4 regions of the Ochrobactrum sp. PL_is501 genome follow, and region 1 is predicted to be linked to each of the others. Evidence: predicted binding sites of a transcription regulator. Region 1 holds the regulator's gene; each other region holds the start of a gene.
The links. Region 1 encodes PhoB, which activates phosphate uptake and scavenging genes when phosphate is short. Its sites were predicted from a motif close to TGTCATNNANCTGTCAT; they were not measured.

Region 2: a site for PhoB is predicted at 4,672-4,688, ahead of AC0TOF_RS04145 (inorganic diphosphatase). Genes of this name have one in related genera too.
Region 3: a site for PhoB is predicted at 4,555-4,571, ahead of AC0TOF_RS16620 (UDP-2,3-diacylglucosamine diphosphatase). Genes of this name have one in related genera too.
Region 4: a site for PhoB is predicted at 2,417-2,433, ahead of AC0TOF_RS02760 (inorganic phosphate transporter). Genes of this name have one in related genera too.

What each region holds. Positions count from the first base shown of each region.
Region 1 is NZ_JBVPGR010000030.1:140,048-147,317, forward strand. It holds gene AC0TOF_RS05650 (cell wall hydrolase) at 84-1,031, opposite strand; gene phoB (phosphate regulon transcriptional regulator PhoB) at 1,675-2,361, opposite strand; gene phoU (phosphate signaling complex protein PhoU) at 2,479-3,201, opposite strand; gene pstB (phosphate ABC transporter ATP-binding protein PstB) at 3,263-4,036, opposite strand; gene pstA (phosphate ABC transporter permease PstA) at 4,101-5,417, opposite strand; gene pstC (phosphate ABC transporter permease subunit PstC) at 5,417-6,910, opposite strand; gene AC0TOF_RS05680 (PstS family phosphate ABC transporter substrate-binding protein) at 7,062-7,270, opposite strand, start outside.
Region 2 is NZ_JBVPGR010000029.1:35,667-42,936, forward strand. It holds gene AC0TOF_RS04110 (PAS domain-containing sensor histidine kinase) at 1-277, shown strand, start outside; gene AC0TOF_RS04115 (ferric uptake regulation protein) at 505-930, opposite strand; gene AC0TOF_RS04120 (hypothetical protein) at 1,003-1,269, opposite strand; tRNA gene AC0TOF_RS04125 (tRNA-Glu) at 1,357-1,431, opposite strand; gene AC0TOF_RS04130 (hypothetical protein) at 1,630-2,106, opposite strand; gene AC0TOF_RS04135 (RluA family pseudouridine synthase) at 2,274-3,278, shown strand; gene rpoH (RNA polymerase sigma factor RpoH) at 3,590-4,501, shown strand; gene AC0TOF_RS04145 (inorganic diphosphatase) at 4,741-5,343, shown strand; gene AC0TOF_RS04150 (transcriptional regulator) at 5,505-6,932, opposite strand; gene AC0TOF_RS04155 (adenylosuccinate synthase) at 7,201-7,270, opposite strand, start outside.
Region 3 is NZ_JBVPGR010000037.1:139,502-146,771, forward strand. It holds gene AC0TOF_RS16600 (NADP-dependent malic enzyme) at 1-967, opposite strand, end outside; gene AC0TOF_RS16605 (SDR family oxidoreductase) at 1,163-1,942, opposite strand; gene AC0TOF_RS16610 (citrate synthase) at 2,089-3,243, opposite strand; gene AC0TOF_RS16615 (citrate synthase/methylcitrate synthase) at 3,331-4,425, shown strand; gene AC0TOF_RS16620 (UDP-2,3-diacylglucosamine diphosphatase) at 4,625-5,491, shown strand; gene AC0TOF_RS16625 (glycosyltransferase family 4 protein) at 5,488-6,549, shown strand; gene dgcA (N-acetyl-D-Glu racemase DgcA) at 6,519-7,270, opposite strand, start outside.
Region 4 is NZ_JBVPGR010000026.1:22,910-30,179, forward strand. It holds partial or broken gene AC0TOF_RS02755 (DUF4158 domain-containing protein) at 1-908, shown strand, start outside; gene AC0TOF_RS02760 (inorganic phosphate transporter) at 867-2,357, opposite strand; gene AC0TOF_RS02765 (glutamine synthetase beta-grasp domain-containing protein) at 2,888-3,928, opposite strand; gene AC0TOF_RS02770 (hypothetical protein) at 4,321-4,599, opposite strand; gene AC0TOF_RS02775 (AraC family transcriptional regulator) at 5,327-6,229, opposite strand; partial or broken gene AC0TOF_RS02780 (ABC transporter substrate-binding protein) at 6,234-7,270, shown strand, end outside.

The DNA.
Region 1 (7,270 bases):
AACGGCGACTCTTGGTCAAATCAAAACGCCGGCCTGAAGCAAACAGGACCGGCGTTCTGATTGATCAAGTGCAGATCAGCTTTTTATAGCGGCGCTTCCGGCCTGTCCTGAGACAGGAGAAGCGCGCCGATGGCGTCAGCCTGCTTCTGGCTTGCCGGACCATAGCCGAGCGACGTCGGCTGCGGAGCGGTCGTATCGAATTGCGGCTGATAGGAGGCCATTTGCATGGGGTTCTCCTGCTGAGTTGCAGGGACACCGCGATGACGCGCCAGGCGATCACCGCGGACCTGCGGACCGGCGCCGCCGTTCTGTTCCGCGCTTTGAGCCTGGGAAGCCTCTGCGAGCGCCACCTGAACTGTCGGTGCTGCGTCCGGAACCGGGCCCGTCTGCGGCAGGGTCACGTCATAGGATGGATCTTGAGGAACGGAAGGCGATTGCGGCGAATAGGCGAGCGCAAGATTGTATGGTTCCTGCGGAACCGGATTCTGGAGCGAGCCGTCGCGATTGCGCTTCTCATAGAAGGAATTGCCGCCAGCGACGAGCACATAGTGCATGTTGTTGTAGGGGAACTTCAGGCCCGCCGTATGGAAGAACATGGCGTTCTTGAGCTTCGGATGACGCTGCCCCTTCAAGACTGCATCGGCAGTTGCCTGAACATCAGGCAGCGCCTTGGAATTCATCTTGCGGGTGAGAACACCGGGTGCGAACTGGTTCTTCTGACCGACCACACCGCAAATCGTATCAGGATAACGGCCCGATGCGAGACGATTCATGACGACCGTGCCGACAGCCAGAAGCCCGTCGGGACTCGAACGGTTGGATTCGAAGAACATCGCGCGTTCAAGACATTCCTTGTCACGCGCGGTGTAGGTGTAGGTCTTCACGCCATTGACGGATTTGACGTGGCTTGCCGCCGTCTTTTCCGAATTGGCTTTTCCCGAAGTCCCGGTCGTCGTGCAGCCGGTCACCACGAAAGGCGCAACCACCAGCCCGATAAGAACGGGCAATTTCCACTTCGCGGCGCGCGTCAATGGCTCAGTCTCATGTTAGGACCCTTAACTGATCCAGTCATACGTTCAGGCAGACACATCCGAAACGATGCGCGGGAACGTCTGACTGCGGTGCAAGTCAAAGAGGACGAAGATCAAAATCGCTCATCCTACTGTCGCTCAATCGAATTCAAGGTTTTGGAATTTTTAGGCCAAAAAAAGGCGAAGCGTCAAATCCCAACGATGCAGGAGGCGACCAGACAGCCTCAAATGAATCCCGAATCGAGAGTGCGAATATGCCTACAAGCCATTTAAATATATTAATAATTTATTAACGAGAATTACGAATTCAGATAAGATATTGATTTAATGCGATTCAAATTCTCGCAATACACGCCATATCGCTGCCTTAATTCGTGTTTGCTTGGATAGTTTTCCCGACCACATTCATGCTGCTTCAAATGACCTGCAAAAATTGGGTTTTTCGTGGGTTCCGTTGGTTGCCGTCAACTTTGGAAACATATTTGTAACATCGCGTGAAAACGCCTAATTGGCGCGGGTTTTGACCCGGCTGATGCGAATCGGGTCAGCATTGCCCAGGGCCTATCACCCGTGAAACGGCCCGCCACGATGAACATGACGGGCCGATCAAGAGCTGTATTTGAGAGTTTCGAAACGGTGTCGATCAACCGAAAGAATAACCGGCGCCGCGAACGGTCCGGATCGGATCAAGCGCACGACCGACATTGATTGCCTTGCGAAGCCGCCCGACATGGACGTCCACGGTGCGATCATCCACATAGATATCGGGACCCCAAACGCCATCCAGAAGCTGGCTGCGCGAGAAGACACGGCCGGGCGACATCATGAAATATTCGAGCAGCCGGAATTCCGTCGGTCCAAGACGAACTTCCTTTTCCTTGCGGTAAACCCGATGCTGCTGACGGTCCAGAACAAGATCGCCCACTTTCAGCACGTGAGACAGGATGCTCGGATTGGAGCGGCGCAGCATTGCTTTGACGCGGGCCAGAAGCTCCGGCGTTGAAAATGGCTTTACGACATAATCGTCGGCGCCGACGCTTAAACCGCGGACGCGTTCACTCTCCTCGCCACGCGCCGTCAGCATGATGATCGGCAGGCGCTCGGTTTCCGGCCACTGGCGCAGGCGACGGCAAAGCTCAATGCCCGATACGCCCGGCAGCATCCAGTCCAGAATGAGCAGATCCGGCACATTCTCGCGCAAGGCGATTTCGGCCTCGTCGCCGCGCAGCATCGTATCGACCTGATAGCCCTCTGCCTCAAGATTGTAGCGAAGCAGAACGCTCAGCGCCTCTTCGTCTTCCACCACAGCGATTTTGGGTGCCTGTGACATCCAGTATTTCCCTATCCAAATTCGGCGGGCGGTGGATACAATCCCCCCAATCGACCGCGTGCCGCCGCGCTATTCATACATTCTCAGCCGCCGGACCAAAGTCCGGCCGGTTGCAGTTCAGGGTTTACGCGCCTCATCCACGACAATACCGTGGCTCAGGTCTTCCTTGGGTCGCTCAGCCGGCATTTGCAGGCCGGTCACGATGTAATAAACAGTCTCCGCGATATTGGTCGCGTGATCGCCGATGCGCTCGATATTCTTCGCGCAGAACAGAAGATGCGTGCAGGCGGAAATATTGCGCGGATCTTCCATCATGTAAGTCAAGAGTTCGCGGAACAGCGACGTGTACATGGCGTCAATTTCGTCGTCGCGGTCGCGAACGACATTGATCTGCTGCACCGAACGCGACGCATAGGCGTCGAGAACGTCCTTCAGCTGGGTCAGCGCCAGTTCGGCCAGCGTTTCCAGACCGCGATAGAGCTTTACCGGCTGGCGTGATTCCGAAACGGCGGCAACACGCTTGGCAATGTTCTTGCCGAGGTCGCCCACGCGCTCCAGATCGGCGGAGATGCGGATCGAGCCGATGATCTCGCGCAGGTCCACGGCCATGGGCTGGCGCTTGGCGATAATCATGACGGCCTTGTCGTCGATCTCGCGCTCGCTGGCGTCGAGAATGAGATCGTCAGAGATGACACGCTGCGCGAGCGCATTGTCCGCATTGACGATTGCGGCGACCGACTGCTCGACCATACGTTCCGCATGTCCGCCCATCTCGGCGATCTTATGGGAGAGAAACTTCAATTCCTCGTCGTAGGAACGAACGGTATGCTGAGACGGCATAGTAGACCTCGTAATAAAAATTGCGGGGAAGCCGCACTGTCTGTTGAAACGCAGTTCCGGATCAGCCGAAGCGTCCGGTGATGTAGTCCTGCGTGCGCTTTTCGGTCGGCGCGGTGAACATGGTTTCCGTGTCGCCCACTTCGACCAGATTGCCAAGGTGGAACATGGCCGTGCGTTGCGAAACGCGCGCGGCCTGCTGCATCGAGTGCGTGACGATCACGATCGTATAGTTCTGGCGCAGTTCATCGATCAGCTCTTCCACCTTCGCGGTTGCGATCGGGTCGAGCGCCGAGCACGGTTCGTCCATGAGGATGACTTCCGGGCTGACCGCAATCGCGCGCGCAATGCAAAGGCGCTGCTGCTGGCCGCCTGAAAGGCCGGTGCCCGCATCGTGCAGGCGGTCCTTCACTTCTTCGAACAGGCTGGCCTTCTGCAGGCTCGTCACGACGATTTCCTCCAGATCAGCCTTGGTGCGGGCAAGACCGTGGATGCGCGGGCCGTAAGCGACGTTCTCATAAATCGATTTCGGGAACGGATTCGGCTTCTGGAACACCATGCCGACGCGGGCCCGCAGTTCAACGACGTCGATCTTCGGATCGTAAATGTCCTCGTTGTCGAGCGTGATCTTGCCACCGACCTTGCAGCCTTCGATCGTATCATTCATGCGGTTGAGCGAACGCAGGAAGGTAGACTTGCCGCAACCGGAGGGACCAATCAGCGCTGTGACCATCTTTTCCTGGATTTCCAGATCGACGTCGAACAGAGCCTGCTTCTCGCCATAAAACACGCAGACCTTGTCGCCCCGCATCTTTATGGAACTGGCGTTGGCGTTCATTTTTTCTCCTACGGCTTTCTCGAGAGATCGTTCAGTCATCAGGTTCATAGCTTGCGACTCCCGTTTACCAGCGGCGCTCGAAGCGGCGGCGCAGAATGATTGCTGCAATATTCATCACGGCCAGGAACAGAAGCAGGACGATGATAGCGCCTGACGTGCGTTCAACAAAGGCACGTTCTGCTTCGTTTGCCCACATATAGATCTGCACCGGCAAAGCGGTCGCCGGGTCCATCGGCGTCGACGGCACGTCGGCAACGAATGCCACCATGCCGATCAGGAGGAGCGGCGCGGTTTCACCAAGCGCGTGGGCGAGACCGATGATCGTGCCGGTCAGGATGCCGGGTGCGGCCAGCGGCAGGACATGGTGGAACACCATCTGCGTTTTCGAAGCGCCAAGGCCAAGAGCCGCGGAACGGATCGATGGCGGCACGGCGCGAAGCGCGGCACGAGTCGCGATGATGATGGTGGGAAGCGTCATCAATGTCAGTACCAGACCACCAACCAGCGACGCAGAGCGCGGCAGGCCGAAGAAATTGATGAAAACCGCAAGCCCGAGCAGACCGAACACGATGGATGGCACGGCCGCCAGATTGTTGATGTTCACCTCGATCATGTCGGTGAACCGGTTCTTCTTGGCGAACTCTTCCAGATAGATCGAAGCAGCAACGCCGATAGGCAGCGAGAGGCCGAGAACGATGAGCATCATGTAGAGCGAGCCAACCAGCGCAACCCCGAGACCGGAGGTTTCCGGGCGGCTGGATGCGCCGAACGTAAACAGACCCGTATTGAAGGCCTCCTTCATGACGCCTTCTTCCGAAAGCGTTTTCATCCAGCCTACTTGTCGGTCCGATACCTTGCGGCTCGTCTCCGGCACGGAAAGATCGATCTGTCCCTTGAAGGCGGAATCGATGTCGGCGCCTGCCAGAACCGGAACGGTCTGCGTCGTGCCGATGAGCGACGGATTGTCCATCACGATCTTGCGCAGCTGAATGCGTACGCCGTCCGAATAGAAGCGGCCCAGATCGCGCATAGCCGGCCGGTCTGCCGTGGAAATACCAAGCTTTTCGGCCAGGGCGTTGCGAACCAGCAGCGGATAGTTGGCGGTGATCAGCACATTCGGATCGGTGGCACGCTTGTTGCCCGGATCGATCACCTTTTCCTCAAGCTTGACCGGCAGATAGAGCGTCGTCTGCCAGAAGGCAGTATAGCCCTTGGAAAAGACCGAGAACAGGAGCGCGCACAGGAAGAACACACCGATGGCAATTGCGGCAATGCCATAGTAGCGGAAGCGGCGTTCAGCAGCGTAGCGACGCTTGATCCCAATATCGCGGCGTGTCGGCCGTGCCGTGGCGCCGCTGGCGTTAAAGGTCGTATCGGTCATTATTCGTACTGCTCCCGGTACTTGCGCACGATGTGCAGCGCAAAGATGTTCATGATCAGCGTCAGGACGAAAAGCGTGATGCCGAGTGCAAAGGCCACCAGCGTCTGCGGCGAGTTGAACTCAAGGTCGCCGGTGAGCTGATTGACGATCTTCACCGTGATGGTGGTCATCGCCTCGAATGGATTGATGTTGATGCGTGCCGCAACACCTGCAGCGAGCACCACGATCATGGTTTCGCCGATGGCGCGGGAGGCGGTCATCAGAAGCGCGCCGACGATGCCAGGCAATGCCGCCGGAAGAACCACCCGCTTGATGGTTTCCGAGCGGGTCGCGCCGAGGCCGAGCGAGCCGTCACGCAACGCACGCGGCACGGCGGTGATGATGTCATCGGAAAGCGAGGATACAAACGGGATTAGCATCACGCCCATGACGAGACCGGCGGTCAGGACGCTCTGCGCCATGATAAAACCCTGCCCGCCTGCGATGGCAATGGAGAGATCGCGCAGGAAAGGTCCGACGGTCACGAGCGCGAAGAAGCCGTAGACGATGCTGGGAATGCCCGCCAGAAGCTCCAGAACCGGCTTTACGATGGTGCGCACGCGAGGCGAAGCATATTCGGCCATGTAAATGGCCGAGAACAATCCGACCGGAACCGCGAACAGCATGGCCACGAATGCGATATAGAGCGTGCCTGCCAGAAGCGGGATGAGACCAAACTGGCCCGTCTCGCCACCCGACCCGGCAGCGGCAAAGCGCGGGTCCCACACCGTGCCGAAAAAGAAGTCCCACGGCGAAACCGACTGGAAGAAGCTGATGGTCTGGAACAGCATCGAGCAGATGATGCCGACTGTCGTCAGGATCGCGATGCCGGAGGCTGCAATCAGGCCCCAGAGAACGATCCGCTCGACATTGTTGCGCGCACGCATGCGCCGGCTGATCGTGGAAAGCCCAAAGATCAGGCCCGCGACGGCGATCACCAGAGAAACTGCGGAACCGATTGTGTGCGTCAGCGCCGTTGCCTTTTTCAGGTACAGCGCGATCGGCACCATATAATCCGCGCCTTCGGTCGCGAGCGCCACGCCCTTTGCGCCCAGAAGCGTGCGAGCATCCTGATAATTCGATGGAAAGCTTTCCAGTTCGGTTGGCGTCAGCCGGTCGAGCCCGCTGGCCAGACCGCGAACCATGCCGAGTTGCAGGCTGCGATTGGTGAAGGAACCTTCCTCAATGGCATCCGGCAAGCGGGCGGTCGCACTGTGATCGATATAAACCGACGTTCCAAGGGCCCATATGGCGAGGAACAGAACCGCGGGCAACGCTGAAACGAGGAAAACCCACCAGCCGTGATAATGCGGGCGGGAATGCATTTTCTCGGTCGGCGAGGCTTTTGCGGAAGCCGACTGCGCCTTGTCCAGTGCAACGGCACGCTGGCGGCCTATGAAGAATCCGATCAGCCCGATTGCAACGATACTGACGAGAACCAGAAAGAAGGACATTCAATTTCCCCGGTTGCCCTGATGAATGCGGATGGCTTTGAGGTGCAGCTTCCACCCATGCCGTTCCGCGCGAATGCGCCTGTCATAATATAAAGGCGCGAAAGGAGAAGAACGCGGAGATTTCTCATCCCCGCGTTCCACAGATCAAAACTTACTTCGCAGCCAACGTCTTGCCTTCGGCGAAGCCAGCGCGCTGTGCTTCACGTTCTGCATCCGGGGCCGGAACCAGACCGTATTCGGCGAGCGGGCCGTCAGGACCGATCATCTGGTCGTTGAGGAAGAACTCAACATATTCCTTGAGGCCCGGGATGACGCCGAGATGCGCCTTCTTCACGTAGAAGAACAGCGGACGCGACACCG
Region 2 (7,270 bases), on a different contig from region 1:
GAATGCCACCTCCTTCGGCGGCCTGTCCATACCCTATGGCCGGGTGAGGATTTCCGCCAGGGTCACGCATGTGGCCAGCGGCGATGACAGGCTGGAATTCCACTGGGAAGAGACCAATCCGGCAATGCCCGAGGTTTTCGAGCACGATCCGCGCTTCGGCAGCGCCGTGCTGCAGCGCATCGTTCCCGCCTCCGTCAACGGCCATGCCGATTATCGCATCGATGGAACCGGCGCTATTTATTCCCTCATCATCCCGACAGAGCAGTTCGACGCCTGATAGAACCCGATCGAAATGAAAAAAGCCGCCATGGTCCGGCGATCAGCCTGAACCACAGCGGCTTGCTCTGAATTTGCGGAACGCCTGCTGCTTGATGTTGACATCAGCGCGGCATTCTCGCCGCTCGCCTCGTGCGGGGAGGTTGAGGCGAACTGTGAAGGCCGCGTTGTGGGGGCGGGGTCACGACCTTCATGGGCGCTAAACGCGGCAGACGAAACTTGGTTCCATCAGTTTTGAATTTTTTTGCAATAAAGTTCGAGCCGGTGATGCACGATCTCGTAACCGAGCGACCGGGCGATTTCTTCCTGCAGTTTTTCGATCTTGTCGGAGCGAAATTCCACCACATCGCCGGAATCCATGTCGATGATATGGTCGTGATGCGCGCCGCTCGCCTGTTCAAAACGCGACGGCCCTCCGGCAAAGGCGTGGCGGTGGATAGCGCCGCGCTCTTCCAGTAGCTTCATCGTGCGATAGACGGTCGACAGCGAAATGCTGTCATCGATCTCCACCGCCCGGCGAAAAATCTCCAGCGCGTCGGGGTGATCTTCCGTTTCGGTCAATATGTTCAGGATGATCCGGCGCGGCCGCGTGATGCGGACGCCTGCCTGGCGCAGTTCCTGTTCATAATCGGGTTTCTTGTACGATTCACTCATGGTTCGATTATGCACCGTCTCGCCGCCAGTTGCAATTTTTTGCAACTGGACATGCGCCGATCTCCCCAGCCGTTATCGTGAATGCGCGCACTGATCCGGCTCGGATGCCGTCGCCCTGTCGTTCAGATGATATTGTCCCCTGCCCACGCGCACGAAAAGCGCATGGCCTTCCGGTTGATTGGCGGTGCAGTTTTCGGCAAGAAACGAGAAGTATCGGGAGTAAGGCCAGCCCGGAGCGACGCGCCGCACGTCTCGCGGCGTGAAAGGCTCGGCAAGAATGCCTTTCACCCTGACCGCATTATGGATTTGAGGATAGATATTCGACCCAATTTTCCACATGCCTGAACAATACCACCACCATACGCGGCATTCATATCCCGCAAACACGGGATGATTGCAGTTTGTTCAGGCAGGATTGAATTATGCTGGTACGCCCAAGGGGAATCGAACCCCTGTTTGCGCCGTGAGAGGGCGCCGTCCTGACCGCTAGACGATGGGCGCTTGGAGCACGAGCCGACCGGAGTGAAACAGGATCGACAAGCTTATGCTTGAAACACGAGAACCGGGAGCACAGATTTGATTCAATCAAATCGAAACGCGCTCCAGGCCACATCGCTGATATAAGCGCCAAAAGGAAAAAGCGCAATCCTCGAAGACAGAACAAATGGGCGGCAATCATGCCGCCCTGATCAGTTCGCCCTACTCGACATTGCCGAGCTTGATGCGGCCGATGATGCGCGACTCGCGATAATCATAGATGATGAGTTCCGTGCCGCCATCGGGCAGCAGCGTTTCCAGCGAAAGCTCGTTGCCCGAAAGGCTTTGCGAAAGAAGGCGGGTGCCCGGCGTCAGGTTGATCTGCGATTCGATCAGCTTCGGCGGCTCCGGCTTTGCGGGTACCGGCGCGGCCTGTCCGGGAATATCGGACCGAGCTTCGTCAACCGGGGTTTCCGGCGCGCGATTGATCTTGTAGACAACGGCGACAAGCACCGCCATAAGACCGATCAGCATGACACCGATGGAGACGGCCAGAAGCCGGATCATTTTGCGGCGCACACGTTCCATGGCTGGATCAAGCGGGGGCTCGGCCTGTTCATCGGGGTAATAGCCCTGCTGATAGTCCTGATAGCCTGAATCCTGATGATTCTGGTATCTGGGATAGTGTGGATCCTGCATTCAACGACTCCGGTTCGAACTTCGCCGTGTTAAGGCGTGTGCGGGTGATAGAGCATTTTGCGGCCAAATGGAAACATTTGAGGCCGCATAAATGCGGTAAAATCTAGAGACGGGGCAGTTCTGACGATTTCGTCACGGCAGAACAGCTCTCAAGAAGGAAAACACGAGTGAAAGAGCTTACGACCGACTCCGATGCCACAGGCAAGCGTCTCGACCAGTGGCTGGCCGCAGCATTGGGGCCGGAACTCTCGCGCAGCCGCGTTCAATCCCTCATCGCCGAAGGCCATGTGACCATCAACGGCGCGCCCGCCCGTGAAGCCAAGCAGAAGCTGCGCGAAGGCATGACAATCGCCATCGTGCTGCCTGAGCCGGAGCCAGCCGAGCCGATTGCCGAGAACATACCGCTCGATATTCTTTACGAGGACGACGATCTCATCGTGATCAACAAGCCCGCCGGGCTTGTCGTTCACCCCGGCAACGGCAACTGGACGGGAACACTCGTCAATGCCCTCATATATCATTGTGGCGATAGCTTGTCGGGCATCGGCGGAATCCGCCGCCCGGGCATTGTGCATCGTCTCGACAAGGATACGAGCGGCGTCATGGTCGTTGCCAAGAACGATCTTTCGCACCGGCATCTGAGCGAACAGTTTGCCGACCATGGCCGCACCGGCGATCTGGAGCGCGCCTATCTCGCGCTCGTCTGGGGCATGACCGAACGCCCGCAGGGCTATATCGACGCTCATCTGGGGCGCTCGCATCGCGACCGCACCAAGCAGGCCGTTGTCAATGAAGAGCGGGAAGATGCCCGCCACGCCGTCACCCATTATGCCACGGTCGAAAAATTCGGGCCCCGCGAAGACGCGACCGCGCTCGCCTCGCTCGTCGAATGCCGCCTAGAGACAGGCCGGACACACCAGATCCGCGTGCACATGGCCCATATCGGCCACCCGCTTGTCGGCGACATGGATTATGGCAGCGCCTACAAGACCAAGGCCAACAAGCTGCCGGACCCCTTGAAAGAGGCCGTGCGCGGTTTCCATCGGCAGGCATTGCATGCCTGGCTGCTCGCCTTCACCCATCCGTCCACCGGGGAACTGATGCGTTTTGAAGCCCCGGTGCCGGAAGATATGGAGCACCTTCTGGAAAATTTCCGCAAGCATTCTATATAATACTGGCAACTATCATGGTTGGCGAAAGAATGGATTGCTGATTAATCTCGGCTTTTCAGTATCAGGACCGGGGGCGCGGTCGCGGTGAAAGCCGCTCTCTCACAACACGCAATTCATTTCAGACGATTTCACGAAACCTTTGACCGGGAGCTGCGTTCACATTGTAGTGACAGTTTGTTTCATGAGTTAAAGGATCGTGTTTTCGCCAAAATCATGCCTATATATGGAGGCTCGCGAGAGGGAAGTGCAGGAGGCAGCCCCCGCGACAGGTTCGCCAAACGGGAACCTGAAATCATAAAGGAGGGTGCTCTATGGCCCAGATGAATCTCCCAAGCATCACGTCAGGTGACGGTGGCCTTACCCGTTATCTGGAAGAAATCCGCCGTTTTCCCATGCTTGAGCCGCAGGAAGAATATATGCTGGCCAAGCGTTATCACGAACATACCGACCCCAAGGCCGCCCACAAGCTGGTGACGAGCCATCTGCGTCTCGTGGCCAAGATCGCCATGGGTTATCGCGGCTATGGCCTGCCGATCGGTGAAGTCATTTCGGAAGGCAATGTCGGTCTCATGCAGGCCGTCAAGCGTTTCGAGCCTGAACGCGGTTTCCGTCTTGCCACCTATGCCATGTGGTGGATCAAGGCTTCGATCCAGGAATATATCCTGCGCTCGTGGAGCCTTGTGAAGATGGGGACGACCGCCAATCAGAAGCGCCTGTTCTTCAATCTGCGCAAGATGAAGAGCAAGATTCAGGCGCTCGACGACGGCGATCTCAACCCCGATCAGGTCAAGCAGATCGCGACCAAGCTCAATGTCAGCGAGGACGAAGTGGTTTCCATGAACCGCCGTCTGTCCGGTGACGCTTCGCTGAATGCGCCGCTGCGCGCTTCCGAAGGCGAATCCGGCGAATGGCAGGACTGGCTGGTCGATGACAGCAGCAGCCAGGAGCAGATCCTGATCGAGCAGGACGAACTGGAAAACCGCCGCTCCATGCTGGAACAGGCGATGGATACGCTGAACGACCGCGAACGCCGCATTTTTCAGGCCCGCCGCCTTTCGGATGATCCGATGACGCTGGAAGATCTTTCCAGCGAATTCGACATCAGCCGCGAGCGTGTGCGCCAGATCGAAGTGCGCGCGTTTGAAAAGGTGCAGGCGGCGGTAAAGGCCGCCGCTTTCAAGCAGCAGAAGGCGCTGAATCAAGTCGAGGAAGCGCACGCTTAAACAGTTGCTCTATTGATCCTTTTACTGCCGCAAGATGGGAACACCATTTTGCGGCAGTATTGTTTGGGGCAGCAAAAATGGAAATCGGTTTTGCAGGAAGGTCGGCATCAGCCCGGCAGCGTATCGCGAGGCGCCTCCTCGCCGAAACCGTCATGCAACCGATATAAAACCGTCAAACAACTGTAATGGATTGGCTTTAGGGACGAGGGCGTGTTTCACCCAAGCTTCAAGGCCATTCCATGAAAAAGCTCCTGCTCGCCGCAGCTCTTGCGCTTACCGCCGCCACTGCCGCATCTGCTTCCGACTATGTCTCCTTCCTCGATTATCCGCAGAAGGAGCAGGACGGGAAGGAGTTCTTCACGGCCATCGAAATCCCGCAGGGCAGCTTCACCAAATATGAAATCGACGACAAGACCGGCCACATCGTCGTCGACCGCTACCAGTCCATGCCGGTGATCTATCCGGCCAATTACGGCTCGATCACCAGCACGCTTGCCGGTGACGGCGATCCGCTCGACGCAATCATCTATACGCGCGAACCGATTGTTCCGGGCGCGATCATCAAGGTTCGCCCCATCGGCGTGCTCAAGATGATCGACGGCGGCGACCAGGACGACAAGATCGTCGCCGTGCCGACCACGGACATCGATCCGACCTATGACAACATCAAGGAAATCACCGACCTGCCGAAGATCGAACAGCAGCGTCTGGAAGCCTTCTTCCGCGTCTACAAGCAGTTGCCGGAAGGCCGCAAGGTCGTTGAACTGGCTGGCTTCGACAGTGCGCAAGCTGCACAGAACGAAGTCGCCAAGGCTATCAAGGCCTTCGCTGAAAAGAAGTAATCCTCGACTGCCCGCCAACAAAAAGGCCGCTCGAAGCGGCCTTTTTCGTTTCGTGGCGGGTTAGAGCGCATTCTGAAAAGTGTGAAACGGTTTTCGGAAAAAATGCGCGGTAAAATAAATAGTTAGAGCGCCGATCTGATCCAATCAGATCGAAACGCGCTCTAATTCGTACCCAGAACCTCGTTGAATACCTTCTCGCCCGGCACGCCTTTTTCCAGACTGATAAGCGCGCGACGGCCATTGCGGTAGGAAATCGGAATGTCGATCCACTGCAAACGACGCATCAGCGAAAGATTGGTGTCCTGCGCGGTGCGGGCGTCGTTCAGCCATACGATGAAGAAGTTGTCGCCGATCTTCGATGGCACGGCGACCAGCGGATTGCCCGCCGCCTGTTCCGTATCCTTGAAGGTGACGCGCTGCACATTATCCACCACGCCGCCGGGGAAGCCTTCCGGCACGGTGAAGACCATTTCGATCAGATGGCTCGCCGGGATGGACTGGTCCGTATTCTTGCGGATCGTCATCTTCAGCTCGACTTTGCTGGTCGGCATCGTGACCGTGGCGCGCACGGCGGGCTGGGCAGGCTGGCCGTCTTCCGGGCTTTCCTCGATCGTCGACCAGACCACATTGCCGCGCTCGACCGAATCCGACCCCGCGCCGCCGCGTTCTTCATAAAGAAGGGCCTGCTGGCCAACGGCGACGGTCTGGTTCTGTCCGGGCTGCGCGCCCGTCGGCGGATTCGTTTCGGCAGGGGCCGGGGTGGAAGCGGCGGTCGACGTGCCCTCCCCGATGCCATTCGCGCCACCGGCAGGCCCGCTATCGGTTTCGCTGCCATCCGGCATCAACCGCTGCGTCAGCTTCGGTTCGCCCGCAGGCTGCTGCGGTTGTTCCGGCTTCTGTTCGCCGCCCGTGGTCGCCGTATTGCTGTCGGCTGGCGGCGTCGTGCCTTCAGGATGTGTTTGGGTGTCGGAACCGGTCGCAGGCGCATCGCTGCGCCCAAGGCTCGATGCCAGTTCCTGAATCTTGTCCTTGTTGTTCCAGACAACGTAGCCGGCGGTTCCGAGAGCAAGAACTGCGATCAACGCGACAACCAGCCCCTTATAGGAGCGCTGTTCTTTGCGGGCCGTGCGCTCGATATATTCGCTGCGGCGGGCCTGCGCCTTTTCCTTGGCGCGGTCCAGCTTCCAGTCATCGTTGCGCTCGGCCACGAAAGCCGGTGCATCCTCATCGTCGCTGGTGCTGTCGCGGCGCTCACCCCGCGGCGCGTGGGAAAATGCAGGCTCGTCGTCATCATGGGGCGGGGAGCGGTCTTCCGCGGCGCGATTCGCCTCCTGCAGAAAATCATCCAGCGCATCCTCGACCGGCGGCTCCGGCACGGCGGCTGGCGGCGCATAAAAGGCTTCAACCTCGGCAATGGCGTCTTCTAGGATATTGCGCTGGCGGACAGCCACAGCCTGCGAGGCATTTGCCGTGACAAGCTTCTGCTCGATCGTGGCGCGCGCTTTCGCATAAACGCGCTGGCGCAACTCCGGCGATTTGTCCGCCTGCGCATCGATCGTCTTTTTCAGTACCGCTACAAAATCCGCCATTCCGTCTTACCCGGTTTCCGCCCGTCCAGATGAACAATAAGCACAGGATGCAATAAATGTCCCAATAATCACAATAATCAAGGGAAAGCAAAGTCTCCGGCTACGATTTAGCGAAGACTTTCAAAACGATGCGGTAAAATAGTGGCAAAAATCACCCTGTTTCGAAGCTTTATGCAGCCGATCGCGTTCCTTGTCCGGCGGTCAAAACAAAATCGGAGCAGCTCTTGGCAAAGCTGCTCCGAACCTTTCGATCAGCTATTACAGCCGGTCAGTCGTGGAACGGATCGGTGACGAGAATGGTGTCCTCGCGTTCCGGGCTGGTGGAGAGCATCGCCACC
Region 3 (7,270 bases), on a different contig from region 1:
TCGGATAATCCGAACGACCGGTACAAATCATGGCATCGGCGCGAGCCGCACGTGCCTCTTCCGGCATGATTTCCGGCTTTGGATTGGCCAGCGCCATGATCAGCGGGTTTTCGGCCATTTGCTTCAGAAGTTCGGGCTTCAGAACACCGGCAGCGGAAAGGCCGAGGAAGACGTCAGCACCACCAATAACGTCGGCCAGAGTGCGGGCGTCCGTCTTCTGCGCGTAAACTTCCTTCCAACGATCCATCAGCGTGTTACGGCCTTCGTAGACAACACCTTCGAGATCGCAGACCCAGATATTTTCGCGCTTTGCGCCGAGGTTGACCAGAAGATTAAGGCAGGCAAGAGCCGCTGCACCTGCACCGGAGGTGACAATCTTGGCATCACTGATTTTCTTGCCGGCCAGTTCCAGGCCGTTCAGCACTGCGGAAGCAACAATAATCGCCGTGCCGTGCTGGTCGTCATGGAAGACAGGGATGTTCATTTTTGCGCGAAGCTGCTCTTCGACTTCGAAGCACTCAGGTGCCTTGATATCTTCGAGATTTATACCGCCGAAAGTTGGTTCCAAAGCGGCAACAACGTCGACAATGCGGTCGATTTCATGCGCATCAATTTCGATGTCGAACACGTCGATATCGGCGAATTTCTTGAAGAGAACAGCCTTTCCTTCCATCACCGGTTTGGAAGCAAGCGCACCGATATTGCCAAGGCCAAGAACTGCAGTGCCGTTAGACACCACGGCAACGAGATTGCCCCGCGCCGTGTATTCGGCGGCGGTTGCGGGGTCTTCGTGGATTGCGAGGCATGGCGCAGCGACGCCAGGCGAGTAGGCCAGCGCCAGATCTCGCTGGTTGCCAAGGGGCTTTGTCGCCTGAATTTCCAGCTTTCCGGGCTTCGGATAACGATGGAAGAACAGAGCTGCTTCATCAAAATCCGAACGGGAAGTGGAAGGTGTTTTCTTGGTCATGGTCGCATCGCTTTCCAAAATCTTTCGCGCAGGGCTGGAGCCATTTGCACGGGAGGGCGCGGATTCGCATACAGGTTGTGCATGACGCTTCCGCACACCGGGCCATTATTGTTCTTAGTCTATCGGCTCAAATCTCAGTAGGCCCGTTTTCGAGAATGAGTTTTTCCAAATTTGCAGTTCTATCGTTTGGTGCTGCTAAAATGCACTCTGATAGGCGCCGCCATCGATAACGAGATTCTGCCCGGTAATGAACCCGGAATGTTCCGAGCAAAGGAAGGCGCAGGCCTGACCGAACTCTTTCGGCTGGCCTATCCGCTTGGCGGGAATTGTCGAGGCCCGCTTTGCGGCTTCTTCTTCCGGTGTTGTACCATTCTTCTGGGCCGAGAACGCAAAACCGTTGCGAAGACGATCTGTGTCGAACGCGCCGGGAAGGATGTTGTTGATGGTCACATTGGATGCCGCGACCGTACGTGCGACGCCAGCAAGAAACGCAGTCAGGCCAGCGCGGGCACCGGAGGAGAGGTCAAGGCCGGGAATGGGAGCATATACCGATGTCGATGTGATGTTGACGATACGCCCAAATCGGCGTGCGACCATCCCGTCGATCACGGCTTTGATCAGCTCTATCGGCGTAACCATATTCTGTGTCACGCCTTGAAGAATGGCATCTCGATCAAGAAGCCGAAAATCCTTGAATGCCGGGCCGCCATTATTGTTCACGAGAATATCAGGTGCGGGGCAGGCGGATAGCAGTTCAGCCTGTCCTTCGGGGCTTGATATGTCTGCCGCAACCGCATCAACCTTCACGCCAAACGTCTTGTGAATTGTATCCGCCGTTGCAGCGAGGGTTTCTTCATTTCGTCCATTCAGAACGAGATCGCATCCGGCTTCGGCGAGCGCCTCGGCACAAGCTCGTCCGAGCCCTTTACTGGAAGCGCACACAATTGCTTTTCGACCCTTCAGGCCCAAGTCCACGGCTCGATCCTCGCATTCTGTTCAAGTTTTAGAGACATGCCACCAAGCAAGCGGTCCAATCAACCAGATTCTGGTTTACAGGAGCATGTGTCCACTTTTTAGAGCCAGAAGGCGCAATATTCACGAACAATATTTGGTGAACGTCGTTATTCGTGAGGCGGAGTGAATTCCGCTCTCGGTCGTATCAGCGATCCATTGTCCACCTGTTCCAGCGCGTGGGCAAGCCAACCTGCGATGCGCGCGAGCGCAAACAGAAGCAGTGGTGCCTCGGCTGGCAGCTCATATAGTTCAGTCACTGCGGCGAGCGCGAAATCAATATTCGGTTTCTCTCCCAGGATGTCCGCAGCGCTTCGTTCCAAATCACGATAGATGGTGGGCAACTCCAGTTGTTCCAGCAATGCGGAAGCGCGAACGTCCCCTGCTTCCCGGTAAAGGGGATGACCGAACAAATGGATTTGAGTACCTTGTCTGAGCTGGTCTTTGATGGTGGCTTCGGGACCTATTTCCCGAGCCTGGGCAATAATAGCCGTTGCGGCCGTGGCTGCCCTGCCATGTCTGGGGCCGATCAATGTTGATAATCCGGCCAGTGTTGCTGCAGACAATGGAGCGCCTGTGGAGGCGGCGACGCGGGTTGCGAATGCCGACGCATTGAGTTCGTGGTCTGCCAGAAGCACCAGAATACGCCGAATAATATCGCTTGCCTGCGGCTTTTGCCAGACAGAAGCAATACGCTCATGCATGGGCATATCGGATATAGATACGCCAAGAGCAGTATTGTGGAACAATTGTAGCAGACCGAAAGCCTCTTGCTGCAGGATTGCTGCGGAACGTCCGGAACTGGGCAGGTCGTTCGCTGCTCGAACGGCAAAGGTGGTGAACAGGCGTTCCAACGGCGCAGAGCATGGCTGCTGTCGACATAGCGGCATTTCTCCGCAGGCACCGCCGCTATTGTCGAAATTCATCTGCCATAGCAGGGCGGCCACTTGTTCCAACGTTGCCGTTTCCGACAGCTCAGCCGCATCGCAGCCGCGATAGAGCAAACGGCCATCAATAATGGTCGAAATGCCGGAGCGCATGATCGGAAGCCCCCAGCGAATAGTGTCAGCAGCAACAGTACTATCTCTATTGCGACCCGGACGTCTGCCGGCCAGACGATGAACGTCTTCTGATCGATAGAGGCTGCGTCTGGGATCATCGGGCTGCGGCTTGGAACGGATGCGACCACGACTGACATTGGCATAAAGCGTCTGAGGCTTTGTCTGAAGAATGGATAGCGCTTCTTCCGCTGTAAGCCAGTTCATTATTGCTCCCTACATTGATCGATTTCATCAAGATTGACGTCAACTATACTTGGATAGAATGTCGAAAGGCAAACAAGGAGAATTACTATGAATAGCGGACTTGAAGACGTGATCGCTGCCGAAACCGTGCTGTCAGACGTCGATGGGCTTGCAGGCAGGCTGGTTATTCGCGGTCGATCGCTGGACGATCTGGTTCCGCACAGCAGCGTCGAAGACGGAATAGAACTTCTATGGGACGGTTTTTTTGAAGGCCTCCCCACAGGAGCAGAACTTCAGCAGGCTCTGGGCGAAGCCCGTTTGCAGGTATTTCACCATACCGATGCGCTTGACGATGCATTGATGGAAATGTCTCCAATAGAAGCGTTGCGCGCATTGATGGCGCGCATTCCAGATGAAGACGACGTGACCGCCGCTCTGCATCTGATGGCCGCACCGGCGGTTTTCACAACAGCCATTCTGCGCGCCCACAAGGGACGGCGGCCTATCCGTCCTGATCCGACGCTTCCGCACAGTGCGGACATTCTTCGCATGATGAATGCGGCAATGCCCGATGAAGCAGAAGTTGCCGGGCTGGATACTTACCTTGTGACAGTTTGCGATCATGGATTGAATGCGTCGACCTTCGCCGCCCGCGTCGTGGCATCGACACGGGCTGGCCTGACCTCGTCTCTGCTTGCTGCGATCAGCGCATTAAAGGGACCGCTCCACGGTGGTGCTCCGGGACCGGTACTCGATATGCTCGATGCCATCGGCAGGCCCGCGAACGCCGAATGGTGGCTTGAATCAGCAATTGCCGATGGGGAACGGCTGATGGGGTTCGGTCATCGGGTTTATCGGGTACGTGATCCACGTGCCGATGCCCTGAAAGGTGCTTTGAAGCGTATCGAATCCCTTGGGCATGAACGTGGAAAACACCGGGTTGAATTGGCTGAGGCAGTTGAGAAAGCTGCCATAGCAGTTCTCAAGCGCCACAAGCCGGATCGGCCCCTCGAAACCAATGTCGAGTTCTATACCGCTCTTTTGCTTGAGCAACTGGGTTTCCCGCGTGAGGCCTTCACGTGTGTCTTTGCCATGGGTAGAACCATGGGGTGGATAGCTCACTGCCGGGAGCAGGCTGCAACGAACAAGCTCATTCGCCCGCAGTCGCGTTATGTTGGCCCAAAGGTCGAACTCGTTGCTTGACGCATAGTCCACGAGACCAACACTTAGCTCTAGAAAGAACAGCCTGGAGCGCGGATTTGATTTATTCAGGTCGGCGCTCCTGGCGTATTCGAAGCTACGTGAAGTTGCTTTTCGCACTACAAAAACAGCTGTCATATCGCTGTGACAGGAATCGGGTTTTCTGCGCCCAGATCAGGTTGCCATTGAAGGGGACAACCAAATGAGCGCAGATGCTCCGCAGGCCAGAAAACTCCGAACGCTTTTCATTTCGGATGTGCATCTCGGTTCAAAAGCAGCACAGGCCGAATTGCTTCTGGATTTTCTCCGTTATCATGACGCGGAGACAATCTATCTTGTGGGCGATATTGTTGATGGCTGGCGTCTCCGGCGCAATTGGCATTGGCCGCAAGAGCACAACGACGTGGTCCAGAAACTGCTTCGCAAAAGCCGCAAGGGCGCCAATATCATCTACATCGCTGGCAATCATGACGAGTTTCTGCGGAATTTCCAAGGGACGCATTTCGGCGGCATCGAGGTGATGAACCGGGCGATTCATGAAACGGCGGACGGTCGAAAATTTTTGGTTATCCACGGTGATCAGTTCGATGTGATTGTTCGAAATGCCCGCTTCATCGCCTATCTGGGCGACTGGGCATATGACACCGCCATCTGGATAAACACGATAATGAGCCGTGTCCGCTCGCTTTTTGGGCTGCGCTATTGGTCGTTTTCGGCCTGGGCGAAATTTCGCGTCAAAAAGGCGGTCAATTTCATCGGCCAATTCGAGAATGTGGTTTCAGAGGAGGCACAGCGTATCGGCGTCGATGGAGTAATCTGCGGCCATATCCACCACGCGACGATCGAAAGCATGAACGGCGTCGAATATATAAATACGGGCGACTGGGTGGAAAGCTGCACGGCTGTAATCGAACATTTTGATGGTCGAATGGAGTTGATCGAATGGACGGAGCGTCGTGACCGCCGCCCAATGACAGGAAACGTTAACTCCGGCAGCGAAGAGTACGACGAGGCGCAGGTAATCCATCTTCCGCGTCCCGCTCGCGAATTGGTAAACCTCAGCCGATGAAGAAAATCGTCATCGTCACAGACGCCTGGCATCCACAAGTCAACGGCGTTGTGCGCACGCTGACGAAATGCCGTGATTTGATGATCGACCGGGGATATGATGTCACAGTCATATCTCCGCTTGATTATCGATCAGTACCCTGTCCGACCTACCCGGAAATCCGGCTCGCCTTGACCGCGACAAGCGCGCTTAAACGCCGCCTGAGAGCCTTGCAACCCGATTATGTGCATATCGCAACCGAAGGCCCGCTTGGATTCATGGCACGGCGCGCTTGTGTGAAAATGGGCTGGTCGTTCACGACAAGTTTTCACACACGTTTTCCCGAATATCTGCGGGAACGCTTTCCTGTCCCAACCAGATGGACTTACGCATTCCTGCGGCGTTTCCATAACGCGGCCCAGCATACGCTGGTACCGACGCAGTCCATTCTGGACTATCTCAAGGCCCGTGGCTTTACGCAGTTGACCCTTTGGACGCGCGGTGTCGATCAGACGCTGTTTTATCCCCGGCCTGAAGTGCAAAAGGACTTGCCACGGCCGGTGTTTCTCTGCGTGGGACGCGTCGCTGCGGAAAAGAACCTGCCAGCGTTTCTGGAACTGGATCTTCCCGGCACGAAACTGATCGTAGGAGATGGTCCATCCCTCAACGATCTTCGGACCCGGTTTCCCAAAGCGGTGTTTGTTGGGAAACGCGAAGGGGAAGCGCTCGCCAAAACTTACGCTGTAGCGGACGTCTTTGTCTTTCCCAGCCGGACGGACACGTTCGGTCTTGTTTTGCTTGAAGCGATAGCTTCCGGCCTGCCTGTTGCAGCCTATCCCGTGCCCGGATCACGCGATGTTGTCGGAATAACTGGCGCAGGTGTTCTTTCGGAAAATCTTGGGGAGGCTTGTCTGGCGGCTCTGGAAATGGAGCCGTTCGAGCCAGCGCACGTGCTCCGCCAATTCACCTGGGATGTTTGTGCCGACATATTCGAAGGAGCTCTCGCTCCGATCAATGGAATCGCAAGCGAGAGTTATCGACGTTCTGATCAGCCCCAAACTGCAGCTTCCGGCGGATAAACCAGAGCGCCTTCGTAACGCAGCCCAGGGGCGCGGTCATGGGCAAGCAGCAGTGGTCCATCAAGGTCGACCACGTTGGCTTTCTGGGCAAGCAGCACCGCAGGCGCCATACCGAGCGACGTCCCAACCATGCAGCCGACCATGATCTGAAGGCCGAGGTCGATTGCCTTGTCTCGCATGAGAAGACCTTCGGTCAGCCCGCCCGCTTTGTCGAGCTTGATATTGACGGCATCGTAGCGCTTGGCCAGTTCCTCAAGGCCAATCGACGTGTGAACGCTTTCATCAGCGCAGATAATGACAGGCCGTTCGATTTCACTGAGAATATGATCGTTATTTGCGGGAAGGGGCTGTTCGATAAGAACAACACCTGCGTCCGCTGCCGCACGCATGTTCTGGGCAATATTGTCGGCTGTCCACCCCTCGTTCGCATCGATAATGATGCGGCTGTTCGGCGCCGCGCGGGTGACCGCGTGGATTTTTTCGATATCGTTATCTCCGCCCATTTTCACTTTGATGAGAGGGTAATGAGCGACTTTCGCAGCCGATTCCGCCATTTCGGAAGGTGTGCCGAGCGAGACGGTGATTGCAGTTTCAAGCGGGTGGGTTGGTGTCCCCAGCATCTCGGCAACACTTTTCCCCGCTTCCTTGGCTTCAAGGTCCCATAAAGCGCAATCGACCGCATTGCGGGCGGCACCCGCGGGCATCAGATTCTGAATATCCT
Region 4 (7,270 bases), on a different contig from region 1:
GACATGAGCTTTTCGACATTCCTACCGACGAAGATAGTTTGATCAGGCATTATTCGCTTTCACCAGCGGATCGCTTGGAAATAGAGCTTCGCCGGCGCAAGCAAAATCAGCTTGGCTTTGCGGTGCAACTTTGCCTGATGCGCTACCCTGGAAGAGCGCTCTTGCCGAATGAAGTTCCGCCACCGATGCTGCTCAACTATATTGGCGAGCAGATCAACGTGGATCCAATGTTATTTAATTTATACGCAACGCGTGAGGAAACCCGACGCGAACATATCGGACATTTGCAGCGCTATCTCGAGCTGCGGAGTGCAACCGCTGAAGACCGTCGCGCCGCGTTGCGTGCGGGCATTGAAGCAGCCTCCCAAACAGATAAAGGGTTGCCGATAGCAAAAGCGATTATCGCCACATTCCGTGAGCGATGTGTTCTCCTACCGGTAGTGAATATGATCGAGCGTATGGGACTGGCAGCACGTGCCATCGCTCGTCGGCGCGCAGAGAGTGCGCTCATTGCTGATCTCACTGATGAAAAGCTGGAAGCTCTTGATATCCTATTGGACGTTGACCCGGCGATTCGTCAGACGCGGTTCAATTGGTTGCGGTCAGCTCCTGATGCCCCGGGAGCAGGCAATCTGATTGGAATGACGGAGCGCATAGCGTTCCTACGCCATCTTGAGATCGATCCCCAACTGCAACTTCGCATTCCCGCCGGTCGGTGGGATCAGATGATCCGCGAGGGCGATGCCACTCCGGCCTGGCTTGCCAGTGACTTCAGTTCCAGTCGTCGACGCGCTACAGTTGTGGCTCAGCTTATCAAGCTCGGCCAGAAGCTCACCGATGATGCGGTAACGATGTTGTCCGTTGTATCAGGAGTTTCCGACAGGCAACTGGTTCAGCAAGGCAAACAGAATGGCTGAAAGTATCGCCGCGGCGGGAACCGTTACCACCCATGCAGCGGCAATCGTCAGCGCGTGTGAGCGACGAACCAGCTTGCGGCGGCGACGCTCTTCAACCGGGATGGATTCAAGCGGCAGGGCCTGACGAGCCTTTTTCAACCGGCGTTCCGTATCCCATTCGCGAAAGAACCCGACGCCAAAGATTGCACCGATAGCGATGTGGGTCGAACTGACCGGCAATCCGAGCCAGCTCGCCAGAATGACGGTGATTGCGGCGGAGAGGGACACACAATAGGCCCGCATCGGGTTGAGCTTGGTAATCTGGTTGCCGACCATTCGAATGAGTTTGGGGCCAAACAGGCACAGGCCGAAGGAAATGCCGCTTGCGCCGATCAGCATGACCCAGAGCGGAATCTCGACGCCATCGTTCAACGCGCCGGTCTGCGACGTCTGGACGATCGCCGCGAGCGGTCCGACAGCATTGGCCACATCATTTGCGCCGTGGGCGAAGCTCAACAGCGCCGCCGAAACGACCAACGGGATGCTGAACAGCACTTTGAGTGACTTGTTGCGGTTTTCGAGCCCCAGCGACTGGCGGCGAATGACCGGGATCAAGGTTAGCCAGCTTGCAAGCCCGAAAGCCAGGCCGATGAGCAAGGCTACCCCAATCGACACATCGACCAGTTGCTTCAGCCCCTTCATGATCAGATATGTTGCAAAGGTTCCAGCCATAAGGCCGACAAGGATGGGCACCCATACGCGCGCTGCCGCGATTTTGTCTGCACGATAGACAATGCGGGCCTTGATCAGCCACAGAAAACCGGCAGCGACGATCGCACCCAACACGGGCGAAATAACCCAGCTTGCCGCTATGGCGGCCATCTGCGACCAGTTCACCGCTCCAAAGCCTGCCGCAACGATGCCCGCGCCGACGACGCCGCCGACAACCGCATGGGTGGTCGAAACCGGAGCGCCGATCCACGTCGCAAGATTGACCCAGAGCGCCGAGGCGAGCAGCGCCGCCATCATCGCCCAGATGAACATGACGGGGGTTGCGAGCGTATCGGGCGCAATGATGCCGGTTGCTACTGTCGAGACGACATCCGCGCCTGCAATAAGCGCGCCCGCACTTTCAAAAACGGCGGCAATGGCAATCGCGCCGCCCATGCTCAGCGCATTGGCGCCCACTGCCGGGCCCATGTTGTTGGCAACGTCATTGGCGCCGATATTCAACGCCATGTAGGCGCCGAAGACGGCTGCGGCCACAACGATGAGCGTCTGACTGGTCTGGCCGAGCAGCATCGCCGCTCCAAGCCCGGCAAGCATGATAAAAACAAGAGCGATGCCGGGTGCCACGAGCGGACGGGAAACGTAGCTCGCCGCCGTTTCCAGCTTGACGAAGCGGCCGAGGTCGCGATCCAGAGTCTCTAAATGCCGAGCTTCGAGATCTTCGTTTGCCATGATTTACTCTTGATTTCTAACGTTGCGTACCGGTTCAGGCGGCCGCCGGGGAATGATCCATTTCAGGAATGTGACAGGTGTTTAAATGCGGGGCCTTTGAAAAGTCAATGATTCGAGTCTGTGCCGTTTGTGAGGTGCTTGGCTATCGCTTCGGCCCTCCGCCTTGGGCCGGCATTGCTGACCCTGTCGGCCGACCGCTGAATGCGGCCTTGCGCGGGAAGGGAAAAACTGGATCAGGCTGTTGCCAATTAATTTGTTGCACGACCTTGTTTTGAACAAGATGTGCACCTATATGGCTGTCATAGGCATTGCTCAAGAGCGCTGGAACGCGTCTGTCGCTCGCAATAGCCTTCATCGCTTGATGCTTTTGACCACGGATGTACTGGCACTGGTAGGAAAGCGATGATGAGGAAGGTCGGTGCGTTTTCGCCCCGGCCTTTTTTGTTGCCTGCGATTTCCGAGAGAAAAGCCGGACGGCCTGCCTGGAGGTTTCAGCAGGCCGTCCGGTTAAAGCGTATATGCATTAGAAATCAAGCAGCGAGTGCTTCGTCTTCCGAGGTCGGGACTTCAGATATCGTCTTCAGGACCTGCGAAGCGATCTGGTACGGGCAGCCCTGCGAGTTCGGGCGGCGATCTTCCAGATAGCCGCGATAGCCATCCCTGACGAACGAGTGCGGAACACGGATCGACGCGCCACGATCGGCGACGCCGTAGGAGAACTTGTTCCACGGAGCGGTTTCATGCTTGCCGGTCAGGCGCATGTGGTTGTCCGGGCCGTAAACGTCGATATGGTCCTGCAAATTCTTCTCGAACTGCGCCATGAGCGCCTCGAAATAATCCTTGCCGCCCACTTCACGCATGTATTTGGTCGAGAAGTTGCAGTGCATGCCCGAGCCGTTCCAGTCGGTGTCGCCGAGCGGCTTGCAGTGGAATTCGATGTCGATTTCATACTGTTCGCAAAGGCGAAGCAGGAGATAACGGGCGATCCACATCTGGTCGGCGGCGTTCTTTGAGCCCTTGCCGAAAATCTGGAATTCCCACTGGCCCTTGGCCACTTCCGCATTGATGCCTTCGTGATTGATGCCGGCATCAAGGCAAAGATCGAGATGTTCCTCAACGATCTTGCGGGCGATGGAGCCGACATTCTTGTAGCCGACGCCGGTGTAATACGGACCCTGTGGGGCAGGGAAGCCCTGTTCCGGGAAGCCGAGCGGACGGCCATCCTTGTAGAAGAAATATTCCTGCTCGAAACCGAACCATGCATTGTCGTCCTCAAGCACGGTTGCGCGGCTGTTGGACGGATGCGGGGTGACGCCGTCCGGCATCATGACTTCGCACATCACGAGAGCGCCGTTCTTGCGCGCGGGATCAGGATAGATCGCGACCGGCTTCAAGACGCAATCTGAGCTGCGGCCTTCGGCCTGCATCGTCGAAGAGCCGTCGAAACCCCAGAGCGGCAATTGGTCAAGCGTCGGGAAAGCGTCGAATTCCTTGATCTGCGTCTTGCCGCGCAGGTTTGCAGCCGGCTTGCACCCATCGAGCCAAATGTATTCGAGCTTGTACTTGGTCATCGCTAGTCTCTCTGTCATCCTCGGTTGATCCATCACCACAAGTCATGCGGTGTCGCGCGGCTCGGTGTTCGATTTAAGAGAAGCAAGGACCGTGCCAGTTTTGAATCGGGTGAGTTTTCAGGGCGGAAAAGGCAAGCGCGACCGGGCGGGCAAGATTTGCGCAACGCAAGCGGAGATTATCTGCTCAAAAAACAGGCAACGGACCAGAATTTCATCACGTCTTCGGTGCAGGCCTTCATCAATGCTGCGGAAACCACCGTATTGGGCATCGCGGCGCATTGGCCATGCGGACGAGAATGCCGGCCTTGTTCAGACCGGCATGGGATGAGGGGAGATTCGGCGGTGATGTTGTCATCCGGTGTTCTGGCAAGCCGCCGGCCGAATGCGTTGCCTCAGACATTCGCGTTTTTGCGCATGTCATCAAGCTGTCTTAGAGACGAAAACAGCGATTCCCGATCGCGGAGATGCTCTTCGTAGAGAGACAGGAAAATGGCGTTCGTTGTTTCATGCGGCCCGGGTGCGGACCGAGCGCGGTGCAGGCTGCTATTGGCCTTGCGCTTGGCGTCTTCGACTTTCGCCTGCAATTCCTGAAGCATGCGCGAATTGCCAAACGCATGAAAACCGGCTTCCGGTGCGCCCGAGGCGACGGTATTGGATGTCGAGTGAATCATGGTCTGCATCTCCGATGGCAAGATATGGTGCTGATCGTGACGTCCGTTTATGATATAATCGTGGTGCAAACCGTACGAAATTACACTCTTGTGATGGTATGTTTCGGGCGCCGCTTTCAGGATAATTCCATTTCGTGCTGAAAAAACTTCTAGCACTGCAGGCGCTTTGGAAACGAGGAACTCAATGCCAAAACCTCCAAGGAACAGGAAAAAAACTCACGGTCCAGCTGGAAGCGAACAGATCAGCCCGCGTGCCTTCGCAGCCTTGAAGGGGCATCAATCAGCGTCGTGATTCATGAAAGGGAGCATATCGACGGTGTCGATTGTCGTTGGCTCGACGGGATTACCGTCTGGCTTGGCAAAAATTATCACCCACAAACAGTAGATCAGAAATGCCGCCACGCCGATCGCTAGCAGGCTGACAAATATGAGTGACCAATCCAACATGCCTGGCACCTTGGCCCAGTTTGCGCGCTAACTCAACCATCTAAAATTTGCTTGCGCGAAGGGAGCGACACCCGGTTAGCGGGTTCACTTCTTGTGGGTCTCGATCCAGGTGATGCCGAAGACGACCGCGCTGACGGCCAGGATCGCCGCTATCTCAATCCAAAAAATCAACTGCATGGCCATGTCCTCCAGCATGGTTAACAAGAACCCGGCGAAAAGGTTTCATTCACGCTGACGTCACCTGGCAGCGGATGGATGGCTATCGCACCTCACGGGGCGCTCACAGCGTCCGCGATGCCGCCGCAATCGAACTGTCCCGAATATGGGCAGCGTTTCGATATGCGCGCGGAGTGAGCCCCGTTTCCAACAAGAAATAGCGGTTGAAGTTGGAGAGATTGTTGAAGCCCGCTTCAAAACAAATATCGGTTATTGCAAGATCCGTTTCCACCAGCAAGGTTCGCGCCCGCCACACCCGAACAGAACGGCTGTAAGTCGAAAACGTCATGCCTGTCAGCCGCTTGAAAGCGCGGGAGAAAGATGCTGTGTCGAGGCCGACAGCTTCGGCGACATCCTGCATCTGGCGGTCAGGGTTGGATTGCAGAATCTGGATCGCCTGATCGATACGCCGATGCCGCTTGTCGGAGGCTTCGCTATAGAGCGATACGAAATGCTCGCTGGCAAGGGGCCGCTTTTGCCCAGCGCTATCGATCGCATTCAATATCTCAAGAAAAAGGCCCAGGCCCGCAGCATCCGACTGCCGGTGCAATGCCAGTATCATTTCCCCGATATCGAGCGCTTCGTGACCTGTGATTTCGATCCCCCGGCGGGATAATTCTTTCAGGCGATGCAGCACTTCGAATTCAGGGCAAACCGACCGAACCTGAATAAGTGCATCGGCATTGAACTGGAGTACGAGATCACGGCCCGGAATGGATGCCGCACCCGGCGTAATCCAGTTATGGGGCAGGTTCGTCCCGGTCAGGACGAGATGGCCGGGCTGAAATGGCCCCACGTAATCGCCAACATAGGCCAGACCCTGTGCTTGAGGGATATAATGGATTTCCCACTCAGGATGATAGTTCCAGATGCATATCGGATTGGGATAGTCGTCGCGGCGGATGAGATAGGACTTCCCGCCCGGCAGCGTGATGCGCTCTCGCGTGGCAGCATAGGCATTCGGCAGGGAGGACGAGTTTGAGGAACTGTCCGGCGCCGGTTTTGAAATCAGCTATCTGAACGAGAATGACCGCCGCGCCAAGTCACAGGCGGATGCATCGACCGTAGGCAGCTACAATGTCTACTATGTCGATGAAGCCAATCTCGCATTGTTTGCATCGTCGGGCTGGATCGTTCCGCTCGAAGGCTTTTATCCCAAGGAATATGATTACGACGATTTCGACGCAGGCATGCGTGCGGCTGCCACTTATGACGGCAAGCAGTGGTTTGCACCCGTTCAGGGCGGCGGCGACCTGATGGTCTATCGTACCGATCTGCTCGAAAAGGCTGGCCTCCAGCCCCCAAAGACCTGGGACGAATACAAGGCTGCCGTCGCCAAGTTGCATGACCCGGACAATGGCGTCTATGGGACCGCATTGCGCGGACAGCGCGGCTCGGGCGCCAATGTCTGGCGGTGGATGCCGCTGTTCAAGGCAAATGGCGGCGAATGGTTCAAGGATGGCAAGCCTGCTTTCAACTCGGACGCGGCAGTGAAGGCAACTGAGGAATATCTCGATCTTTTCAAATATTCCGCTCCCGGCACCCAGACGGGTTCGTGGGACGAATCCACCGGTGCTTTCCGGGCAGGTAAGGTAGCAATTATCATTGAATCGGCTCCCCTTGGCGGCATGTCGGTCGATAAGGCGCAGAGCCAGGTGGCGGACAAGGTCGCTTTCGCTGTTCCGCCAACGCCTCTTCCGGGAGCTGGCTACGCGCATGGATTTGCAATTGCGTCCAAGGCCAATGCGACGGACGAGGATAAGGCTTGCGCCGGCCTCTTCGTGGCATGGGCGACCTCCAAGGAGCAGGAAGCCCGTCGTCTGGCTGCGGGGCAGCCCGGTGAATTGACACGCACCAGCACCTATCGAAGCCCGAAATATGCCGAGACGTTCGGACAGAACCTTGCAGATGCAATGGCCGCTACCGGCGCCCGCACGACGGTAACTTTCTGGCAGGACGCGCGCTGGCAGGAACTGGGAAATCAGTGGGGCATCATGCTGGAAGAACT